Regions from separate parts of the Sphingomonas sp. AC411 genome, predicted to be linked through region 2. Evidence: riboswitches for the same ligand, from Rfam matches in the RefSeq annotation. Region 2 holds a riboswitch; the other holds the start of a gene.
What was found. A riboswitch is a leader RNA that binds a small molecule or an ion and turns the genes downstream of it on or off. The one in region 2 is predicted to bind fluoride.
Positions count from the first base shown of each region.

Region 1: it holds a riboswitch for fluoride, as region 2 does, so the genes downstream of both, AC0IX7_RS19145 (voltage-gated chloride channel family protein) here and AC0IX7_RS21355 (voltage-gated chloride channel family protein) in region 2, are expected to answer to the same signal.

Region 1 covers NZ_CEEDAQ010000001.1:3,716,882-3,722,498, forward strand. The annotation lists partial or broken gene AC0IX7_RS19120 (pirin family protein) at 1-24, shown strand, start outside; gene wrbA (NAD(P)H:quinone oxidoreductase) at 141-743, shown strand; gene AC0IX7_RS19130 (hypothetical protein) at 854-1,033, opposite strand; gene AC0IX7_RS19135 (hypothetical protein) at 1,030-1,266, opposite strand; gene AC0IX7_RS19140 (hypothetical protein) at 1,435-1,860, opposite strand; fluoride riboswitch at 2,239-2,315, shown strand; gene AC0IX7_RS19145 (voltage-gated chloride channel family protein) at 2,339-3,694, shown strand; gene AC0IX7_RS19150 (serine hydrolase) at 3,850-4,488, shown strand; gene AC0IX7_RS19155 (serine hydrolase) at 4,464-4,910, shown strand; gene AC0IX7_RS19160 (hypothetical protein) at 4,998-5,336, opposite strand; tRNA gene AC0IX7_RS19165 (tRNA-Glu) at 5,573-5,617, opposite strand, start outside.
Region 2 covers NZ_CEEDAQ010000003.1:33,089-38,705, forward strand. The annotation lists gene AC0IX7_RS21345 (sulfite oxidase) at 125-1,210, shown strand; gene AC0IX7_RS21350 (YidH family protein) at 1,210-1,650, shown strand; fluoride riboswitch at 1,890-1,966, shown strand; gene AC0IX7_RS21355 (voltage-gated chloride channel family protein) at 1,990-3,354, shown strand; partial or broken gene AC0IX7_RS21360 (molybdopterin-dependent oxidoreductase) at 3,853-5,096, opposite strand; gene AC0IX7_RS21365 (TDT family transporter) at 5,203-5,617, opposite strand, start outside.

The DNA of each region.
Region 1 (5,617 bases), on a different contig from region 2:
GCCGAGATCGTTCTGGTGGACTCGAGTAGAACTCCCTCCCGCTTGCGGGAGGGGTCGGGAGGGGCTTCCTCCCGCGATCCCGCCCGGAACTGCCCCCTAACCCCTCCCGCAAGCGGGAGGGGAACTCGAAGGAAACACTTATGACCAAGGTTCTCGTGCTCTATTACTCGTCCTACGGCCATATCGAGCAGATGGCGGATGCCGTCGCCGAGGGCGCGCGCGCCGGTGGTGCCGAGGTCGACATCCGCCGCGTCGCCGAGACCGCGCCGCAGTCGGTGATCGAGGCCGCGCATTTCAAGACCGACACCGCACATGCCGAGATCGAAGGCCCCGCCGCGCTCGAGCAGTATGACGCGATCATCGTCGGTGCGCCGACCCGCTTCGGCCGGATGCCCGCGCAGATGGCGCAGTTCTGGGACACGACCGGCGGCCAGTGGTTCTCGGGCGCGCTGATCGGCAAGGTCGGCGGTGCGTTCACCTCGACCGCGAGCCAGCATGGCGGCCAGGAAACGACCTTGTTCTCGATCATCACCAACCTGCTGCATCACGGGCTGACGATCGTCGGGCTCGACTATGGCTTCCAGGCGCAGATGGGCGTCGATGCGGTCAAGGGCGGCTCGCCTTACGGCGCGACGACGCTGTCGGACGGTGACGGCAGCCGCCAGCCGAGCAAGGACGAACTCGATGGCGCCCGCTATCAGGGCAAGCGCATTGCCGAGACCGCGGCGAAGCTGAAGGGCTGAACCGGGTCGGATTGCCGGGATCGACGCACAAGCGTCGGTCCCGGTTTTGTGTCCGGACCAGCTGCTCTCCGCGACACGCTGGACCAAATGGTCCAGCATGCCTAGCCGACTTATGGGGCGGGGCGCAGGGTGATCCGGGTCAGTTCGGAAGGTCGGCCGAGGCGCAGAGCAAAGCCCGGCCACAGGGCCGTGCCGTTGCTGACATAGAGCGTCATGCCCGCCACCTCGTAGCGCCCGGACACGAACCCGCCATTGGCTGGGGCGACCAGTTTATCCAGACCAGCGATCATCCCGCCATGCGTGTGCCCCGATAGCTGAAGCGCGATCCCCGGGCGGCGGCGCGGCGCGCATCCTTGGGCTGATGATCGAGCAATATGACGGGTACGTCGTCCGGGGATCCGGCGAGCGCCGCGGACATGTCTGGTCCGGCTTGGCCCACGCCCGGTGCCGACAGGTCGGTGACACCGGCCAGGACCAGTCGCGCATCGCCACGGGTCAGCACGGCATGGGCATTCGGCAGCATCCGGATTCCCAACCCTGCAAGGTGGCGCATCCACGCCGCGTAATCGAAGAAATACTCATGGTTGCCCGGATCGCGTAGACCCCGTCGGGTGCACGGAGACTCGGAGCGGCTCGACATCGTGGCTGCGCATGGCGACCGAGCCGTCGATGAAGTCGCCGGTCACGACGATCAGGTCGACCCCGACGCGTTCGCCCGATCGACGGTCTGGCGGGCCCAGCGCTCCGGGAACAGCCGACTGATGTGAAGGTCGGTCAGTTGCAGGATACGATACCCGTCGAACTCGGGCGGCAGGTCGCGTATCGCGACCTCGATGTCGTTGATCGGCGGCACGCGGATGGCATTGCCGACGCCGATCGCCGCGAGCAGCGCCGCCAGTCCTGCAATGGCGAAGCGCACGCCATCCGGAACATGCACCGACCGCGACCGCACGAGCATCGTTGCCAGCGTTCCGAGGTCGAGCAGAATCTGGAAGACGGCGAGCAGCACGATCGCGCCAAACGCCCAGTTGAACAGGATCACGACCGTACGGGGAAACTCAGGCGCGAACACCGATCCCGACGAAAGCCGGCTCCAGAAATGATATTGCGAGGCCATGAGCAGGAGGACTGCGATACCCCCTTGGCCCAGAACGGCAGGGCTAGCGGCCAGAGCCATCGGACGATGACGAGCAGGCACGGGGTCGCGAAGATGAGGTGAAAGATCGTCGGTCTCCGTCGAAATACGGTGGCGTGAACGCGGGTACGAGCGCCTCCCGCTCGATCTGCAACCATGTACCTCGCAGGGCAAGGATGGCATTCGTCGAGTGCGCGTCATCTGCCGAAGCATCGGGGCAGGGCAAGCGATTTTGCCGGACTCCTACATCCCCTTCGTGAACCAGCACGAAAGAACCACCCGATCGGCTCCAGATGCCCGTTCTAAACCACCAGCGAACGCTTGTCCGGCGTTGACGGTTACACGATCAGGCGACATAGGCGACCCAACGGCGATGGATTTCCGCCGGGCAATGTGGCCGAACCGCTCTGGCAAGAGCTGATGATTCCTACTTGGCGCCGACAGGCAGCAAGGAGGATTTGTGCGCGCTACCTTTCATACCCTCATCACCGATCTCGACATCGCGACCTTCGTCCGGAACCGCCACGACCATGCCGTGTCGGTCGTGCGCTGGGCGCTGATCCTCGTGCCGATGGCGGCGCTTGTCGGGACGCTGTGCGCAGCCTTTCTGTGGAGCCTCGACGCGGTGACGCGACTGCGTTTCGCGGCGCCCTGGCTGTTATACTGCCTGCCGATCGGGGGCTTCGGGGTCGGGTTGCTCTACCATCTCACGGGCCGCTCGGTGGAGGGTGGCAACAACCTGATCGTCGAGCAGATCCACGAGCCGGGCGGCGGGGTGCCGCTGCGGATGGCGCCGCTGATCTTCTTCGGCACGGTGGTGACGCATCTGTTCGGCGGCTCGGCCGGCCGCGAAGGCACCGCGGTCCAGCTTGGCGGCAGCCTCGCCAGCGGTTTCGGCCGTGCGCTCCGGCTCGATGCGGACGGCACGCGAATCCTGTTGATGACGGGGATCGCGGCTGGGTTCGGAGCGGTGTTCGGCACGCCGATCGCTGGCGCGGTGTTCGCGCTCGAGGTGCTGGCGATCGGGCGCGTCGAATATCGTGCGCTCGTGCCGTGCCTCGTCGCCGCGCTCGTCGGCGACTGGACGTGCCTCGCCTGGGGAATCCACCACGGTGTCTACCGGGTCGATGCGTTGATCGTTGTGGATGCGCTGCTCGTCGCCAAGGCGGGCCTTGCCGGGGTCGCGTTCGGATTGGTGGGTCTCGCCTTCGCCGAGGCCAACCACGCGCTCGGCGGGTGGCTCAAGCGGATCGTGCCCTATGGTCCGCTCCGCCCGCTGATCGGCGGAATCGCGGCGATCGCGCTCGTCTTCCTGTTCGGCACGCGCGACTATCTGGGGCTCGGGACGCTGGCGGCGACGCCGGACGGGCTGACCATCGCCAGCTTCTTCGGACCGGACCCGCATCCGTGGAGCTGGGCGCTCAAGTTCGTGTTCACCGTCGTCACGTTGAGTTCCGGCTTCAAGGGCGGGGAGGTGACGCCGTTGTTCTTCATCGGCGCGGCACTCGGTAGCGCGCTGGCGCCGCTGTTCGGCGTCCCGACCGGGGTGTTCGCCGCAATCGGTTTCGTCGCGCTGTTCGCGGGCGCCGCCAATACGCCGCTTGCCTGCACCTTCATGGGAATTGAGCTGTTCGGTGCGACCTATGCGGTTCCGATCGCGGTCGCATGTTTCGTGGCGTACCTCTGCTCCGGGCACAACGGTATCTACCTGTCGCAGCGTGTCGCCGTCGCGAAGACGCCTGCGGACGGCCTCGTTCCTAACGCGACGTTGCGCGAGGCGCGCGCAGAGCGTGCCGCACGCCGCCGGCATCGCTGACCGCCGAAGTCCAGTGCTTGCGTCGGATCGACCTCTAAGCGCGCCGAAGGCCCTAGCCGCGGGTTTCGCCGGACGGTCGAGGCGCTACACGGTGAGAAAAGGAAGTCTTGTTGACGCTTGAATCGTTTTGTCGGGGCATCGGCGCCGTTGCCGGGATGTCCGTCCTGGCTGCCTGCGTGCCCGCCGGACGCCAGTCCCTGCCGCCTTCGGCGGTGCCCATCACCGTGCAGACGACGGCACCGGCCCCACGATTGCCGACACGGGCGCCAGTACGACCAGCGGGCCGGCCACAGCCATCCGCCGACCTGCTCAACGCGGTGCAGGCCCTTGGGGCGGGGTTCAAGGGACAGGTCGGTATCAGCGTACGCGATATCGACGAAGGCTGGGTCGTCGCATGGGACGGCGACCGGCCACGACCGCAGCAAAGCGTGAGCAAGCTATGGGTCGCGATCACCGTCATGGATGCGGTGGATCGCGGCCGCCTGTCGCTGACCGATCCCGTGACGGTCACGCGCGCCGATCTGACCCTCTTCCACCAGCCCATCCGGGCACTGGTCGGCAAGGACGGTTACAAGGCCACCATCGGAGAGCTGCTGCGCGGCGCGATGACGCGCAGCGACAATACGTGCAACGACGTGCTCCTCTGGCGGGTCGGGGGCCCGGTCGCGGTGAACCGGATGCTCGCGGACAAGGGCGTTTCCGGCGTCAAGTTCGGCCCTGGCGAGCGGCAGTTGCAGGCGCGTACCGCAGGACTGGAATGGCGCCCGGAATGGGCGGGGGCTGGGGCTTCCTGAAAGCGCGGGCGGCGATGAGTTACGAAGCGCGCGATCGGGCTCTCAACCGGTATCTCGCAGCGCCGATCGACGGGGCGTCGGCGAACGGCATCACGCTCGGCCTGTCGCTACTGTCGCAAGGCAAGCTGCTAACCGCACGCTCGACCGCATCCCTGCTAACCCTGATGCGGTCCAGCAAAACGGGTCCGCTCCGGCTCAAGTCGGGGCTCCGGCCCGGCTGGACTCTCGCGCACAAGACCGGAACCGGGCAGGATCTCGGCAACCTGTCGACCGGTTACAACGATGTCGGACTGCTCGTCGCGCCGAACGGCCACCGCTATGCCGTCGCCGTCATGATCGCCAGTACCCGCCAGGCCATCCCGGTACGGATGCGGTTGATGGGCGACGTGACGCGCGCGATCGTCGCCTCGGAACGTCGATGACCGCGCCGCCGGAGCGCGGCTAGGCCGTCGACGGCTCGGGCCCAGCATCGACGGCGGAGTCATTCGGCTCCCTGCGAGAGGGTTTGGTCAGCGCTGCTTCTTGGTCGTGGTTGCCGTGAAATCGGGGTCCTTGTTCGCTACCCAATCGACAAACTTCCGCACGGCGGGGTCGGCGAGCAGGCCGTCCACGTCCATCCCGTGGCGTTGCAGTTCGGAATTGGTGAAATTCGCGGTGAGCGTCTGCTGGCAGATCGGATGCATCGGCACGACATCGCGCCCGCCCCGGCTCTTGGGGACCGGATGGTGCCAGACGACCGTCTTGCCCGTAGGGCGGCCGCAGAGCCAACACGCTACGATCGCGACCGGAGCCTCTTCGTCCTGCTGCAGGTCTTCATAGGGACCATGTTTCGAATGTTTACGGGCCACGCGTCGACTTCCCTGATCTGGACTGCCACCCCGGCAGCATATCGATCCGCTACACCAACCCCGGCGGGAACCCGAGCAGGAACGCGCCCGAGGACGCTGCGCTCCGCAATTTACTGGTGCCTCGACCCCGCTGAACCGCAGCTGTAAGCAGGCCGCACGCATGGCCCACCAACTTGCAGGCTGTTGGCGCGTAACGAAAGTGCTCGTGTAAAATCAGCAACATCGTCGATAAACGATGGTGACCCCTACGGAATCGAACCCGTGCTTCAGCCGTGAAAGGG
Region 2 (5,617 bases):
CGCGACGGCATGGTGATCGCTCCACCGCCGTCTAGAAAGGGATAGGCTATCGAAAGAGTCTGGGTGACATCGCCCAGCAAAACGATCGATTTCGCTACTGATTTCATCATGGTAGGCCGCTTGCATGACCGCATCCGATCGCGCCGAACAGAATCTGATCCTCCGCTGTCCGGAGCCGCTCAATGCGGAAACGCCCCCGGATAAACTGATCACGTCCTTCCTGACGCCGCAGGCGAACTTCTACATCCGCAGTCACGGACCAACGCCGGAGCTGGCCGACGATCATCGTATAGCGCTGGACGGCTTAGTCGACCGCCCGCGCTCCTACACGGTTGCCGAACTTCAAACGGCATTTGCGACCCGGACAGTGACCGCGACCATGCAGTGCGCCGGCAATCGTCGGGCACATCTTCAAGACGTGGAAAAGACTTCGGGCGATCCCTGGGACGTGGGCGCGATTGGCAATGCGGCGTGGACCGGCGTCGCACTGTGCGACGTGCTCGCCGCAGCCGGCATCCAGGACGGCGCGTCGTTCGTCGGCACTACGGGGGCCGACAACGTGGATGTCGATGGTGAGACGGCACCGTTCGGTGCCTCGATCTCGATCGCCAAGGCGCTAGAGCCCGACGTGCTGATCGTCTGGGCCATGAATGGCGAGGCGCTGGCCCCCGAACATGGCGCACCGCTGCGGCTCGTCGTGCCGGGTTATGCGGGCGTTCGTAGCGCCAAGTGGCTGACGCGCATCGAGGTGCGCGATCGCCCGTCCGATGCGCCGATCCAGGCTAAGGACTACAAGCTCTTTCCGGCGTCGGTAGCGAAGGAGGACGCAGACTGGGATCGGGGTCTGACTATCGAGGAGATGCCGCTCAATGCTGCGATCTGCGCGCCGGTGGACGGCGCGCATGTCAGCGCCGGCGCGTGCGAAATCGCGGGTTATGCGGTCGCCTTCGGCCGAGCGGTCACCCGCGTCGAGGTCTCCGTCAATGGCGGCACCGACTGGCTGCAGGCGGAACTGACTGCAAAACCCGATGCGCCTTGGAGCTGGACGCAGTGGCACGTCACGGTCGATCTGTCTCCCGGACTCCACGTCCTGATCGTGCGCGCCGTTGACGGTGCCGGGCAGATGCAGCCCGAACGGCCCGAGCCGATCTGGAACTTCGCCGGCTATCTCTCGACTGCCTGGCATCGCATCGCCGTTACCGCTGGCTGATGGACGCGCCGCACGACGCCGATCGGGCCCATGCGAAGCTGGCGGAGAGCGCGAGCAAGCTGAAGGACAGCGCAGTCCAGCAGGTGGACAGCGCCGACCGTCGCACAGAGCTTGCCGCGGACCGCACAATCCTCGCCGGCGAACGCACCTATGCTGCCTGGGTGCGTACCGGACTGGCGGCGCTCGCTTCCGGTATCGGCGCGCGCGCGCTGCTCAAGGACGTCGTGTTCCCGTGGCTGGCGACGGCGACCGGGACCATGCTGATCTTGTTCAGCGCCTTTTGCTTCGCCGCTGCGGTGTGGCGAGAGATGGGCGCAGGCGCCCCGCCGCCACGACCGGACATCAAGCGCCTGCCAGCGACGTTGCTCCTAGTGATGAACGGGTTTCTTATGCTCGTGTCACTGGCCGCGCTCGTCGGCATCTGGACGGCACGCTCGTAGCAGCCATCCCTAGGTTTGCTGCGAACCGATCAGACCCCGCAGCGCATCCGCGGCTTTCGTGCGGTATCGCCCCCTTGTGACGAAGCCCGAAAACGACGTGGGCCAAAGCCGATCGGTCCCGCATGCAGCGTACCCGGGGTCGGTACATATAACGGGCTCAGATAGACGCTGCCGACTGGCCGGTCCGAGCATTTGCCCGACCAACATGCCCATTGACGGTTGGGGCAAACGTCTAATAGATCGACTTTGGCAATGGATTTCTGCCGGGCAATTTGGCCGAACCGCTCTGATAAGAGCTGATGATTCCTACTTGGCGCCTTCAGGCAGCAAGGAGGAATTGTGCGCGCTACCTTTCGCAATCTCGTCGGCACGCTGAATGTCGCGGCATTCATGCGCGATCGTCACGACCATGCGATCTCTGTCCTGCGCTGGGCGCTGATCTTGCTGCCCATGGCGGCACTCGTCGGGACGCTATGTGCGGCGTTCCTGCTGAGTCTCGATACCGTTACGCGACTGCGGTTTGCATCGCCTTGGCTGCTCTATCTGCTACCGGTGGGCGGGTTCGTTGTCGGATTCCTCTACCATGTCACCGGGCGCACAGTGGAAGGCGGCAACAATCTGATCGTCGAGCAGATCCACGAGCCTGGCGGCGGGGTGCCTCTGCGGATGGCGCCGCTCATCTTCTTCGGCACAGTGGTGACGCATCTTTTCGGTGGCTCGGCCGGACGTGAGGGCACCGCCGTCCAATTGGGTGGAAGCCTTGCCAGCGGTTTCGGCCGCGCGCTCCGCCTCGATGCGGGCGGCACGCGCATCCTGTTGATGACGGGTATCGCAGCCGGGTTCGGCGCGGTCTTCGGCACGCCGATCGCAGGCGCGGTCTTCGCGCTCGAAGTGCTGGCGATCGGCCGCGTTGAATATTCCGCGCTAGTGCCTTGCCTCGTTGCAGCGCTAGTCGGCGATTGGACGTGCCTCGCCTGGGGTATCCATCACGGTGTCTACCCGATCGGTGCGTTGATACCGGTCGATGCGCTGCTCGTGACGAAGGCGGGTATTGCGGGGATCATATTCGGATTGGTCGGTTTGGCCTTCGCCGAAGCCAACCACGTGGTCGGGGGATGTCTGAAGCGGATCGTCCCCTATGGTCCGCTACGTCCAGTGATCGGCGGGGTCGTCGTTATCGCGCTCGTCTTCCTGTTCGGCACGCGCGACTATCTAGGCCTGGGTGTCCTGGCAGCGAGGCCCGAGAGCCTTACCATCGCCAGCTTCTTCGGACCAGACACGCATCCGTGGAGTTGGGCGATCAAGCTGCTGTTTACTGTCGTCACGCTCGGTGCGGGTTTCAAAGGTGGTGAAGTCACGCCGTTGTTCTTCATCGGCGCGACGCTCGGTAACGCGCTGGCGCCTTTCTTGGACGTACCGACGGGCCTGTTCGCCGCGATCGGCTTTGTTGCGGTCTTTGCCGGGGCTGCCAATACCCCGCTCGCCTGCACCTTCATGGGGATTGAACTGTTTGGCGCCAGCTATGCGGTGCCGATCGCCGTCGCCTGTTTCGTGGCCTATCTCTGCTCGGGCCACAATGGCATCTACCTGTCGCAGCGCGTTGCGATACCCAAGGTGCCCGCGAACGGCCTCGCGCCCAATGCAACACTGCGCGAGACACGTACACGCCGCACAGCACTTCGCGCGCAGAACCGCGTGTCGTGAGTGATGTGCTTAGCCTGATCCCCCGATACGTCGGGCGCAGCCTTCGGATCGGGGTCTTGCGCCTTGCCCTTCGCGGCGCCCGGCTGCTTTGCGCTCATGGCGGTCAGATAAGCGACGATCGCCGGCACGTCAGCCTGTGCAACAGGAGCCTTGTAGACCTCGCGCATCTTGGTGACCTCCGCGGTCCACTGATCGGAGGAGAGTGGCGGCTGGTTCAGCGCCATGCTCGCCGAATGACACGAGGTGCAGTTGGCGTTGATGACGTCGGCATGCGGGCCGGCGGGATATTGCCCTTCGTCGGTCGGGAGATCGACCGAGGTGGACGCCAGCGAGAAGCCGCGCGCCGAAACGCTTGGCGGCGGTGGTGCGGTCGGGGCGGCAGGCGGCGGGGCGATGCGGCTGTTCGGGGCACCGATCGCGAGTAGAAGAACGACGGTCGCGCCGACGAACCCGAACGACAGCGTGCCGATGGAAGGCGTTTTCATGGGGGAGCGCTCCTCAGCCGACGACGATGTTGGTGGTTTCGATGTTGCCGCGCATGAACCCGCCCGGGTTCCAGATCGGCGTCATCGGCTGCGCGATGCCGGCGGTGTTCCAGCAGCGCGACATCAGTCTGGTCGGGCCCGCATGGCTGAGCGGCACCTGCGCATCCCAGCGGCGGAAACTGTATTTGCCGTGATCGGGGCCAAGCGTCGTCTTGTACCAGCTCTTGCCGTTGTCGGTCGACACATCGACCTTGGCGACGCCGCAATCGCCGCCCATCGCGATGCCGCCCAGCGGGATTGACCGGTCAAACGCGATCGCCTGCCCTTCGTCGAGGCTCGTGACCCAACTGCGCGGGATCATCTTGTTGATCGGGACGGCCGGGAAATCCTTCTGGCCAGGCCGCACGTTCGCGCCTGGAGTGTCAGGGATCTTGTACGCCTTGGCCATCCAGTAACCGTCGTCGGGCGCGGCAAGCACCTCGATGTCGTTCAGCATCTTGACCCAATAGGTCGAATACCAGCCGGGTACGATCAGCCGGACCGGGAAGCCGTTGAGGAGCGGCATCTGTTCACCGTTCATCCCGAAGGCGAGCATCACTTCGCCGTCGCGTGCGTGGTCGATCGACAGCGACTTCGCAAAATCCGGTCCACCCGCGACCACCGGCTGGTCGAGCGCACCGAACCGCACCGCGACCGCGCCCGGCTTCACGCCGGCGATATCGAGCACGTCGCGCAGGCGCACGCCGAGCCATTTGGCGTTGCCCATCGCCCCGTGACGCCACTGCGCACCGGCAACAGGGGCTGGAACAGCGCACGCGAATTGCCCGAGCATTGGTTGATCGCCGCCAGCTCGACGCGTGGCAACTTCAGCAGTTGCGCGAGCGAGATCGACAGCGGCCGCGTGACCGCGCCGTGCACCTTGATCCGGAACGCCTCGACATCGATCGCGGTCGGAATGTCGGCCCAGTGCCAGCGGACGAAGAACTGGTCGTTCGGTGTGAAGACGTCGCCATTGAACACGCTCATCGGCGTTTCCAGCAGCGGCGGGTGGATCCGCTGGAGGATCATGCTGCCCTTGCCGGGGAACGCACTGGTTATCGGCCGTTCCGATGGGCCACCCGGAAGATGCAGGTCGACCATGCTCTGCGCCAGCGCGGGTGCGGCGATCAGCGCGCCGCTGCCGATCGCAGCCTCTGCGAGAAAGCGACGGCGGTTCGTCGCCTGCGCCAGTTTCATATCCAGGCTGTCCACCAGCATTCTCCCTTCGATGTCATGCTCTTATGCGCGATCCGTCCGACGGTCTGCCCGGTACGGGTCGATCGGATGGGCCGGTTCGATCCGGCAGGACGATCAGTTCGGCCCATCAATTGGCTTGGGCGATGCAGGGCGACACGAACAGGTTTCCGCGCCAGCCGCCTGCGACCGTCTTGGCGCCGACCAGCAGCCACATCGCTGCGAGCGCGATGGTGAGGATGGTGCCGACGATCCCGAAAAAGCCGAGCTGGAGCGTCGTGCCGAGCTTGAAGGTGGCGACAGTGTAGACGCCGAGCGGGAAGGTGTAGCCCCACCAGCCAAGGTTGAACGGGATACCCGCGCGCCAGTAGCGGATCGTGATCAGCGTCGCGAGCGCCAGCCACCACAGGCCGAAGCCCCAGAGCAACAGCCCGGCGATCGTGCCGATCCCCTGCGCTACCGCGCCGATCTGGCCGAGGCCGTTGGCGGCGAGGATCGCGGGCGCGTCGCTACCGAGCACCAGCATCCCGAGCGCACCGGTGCCG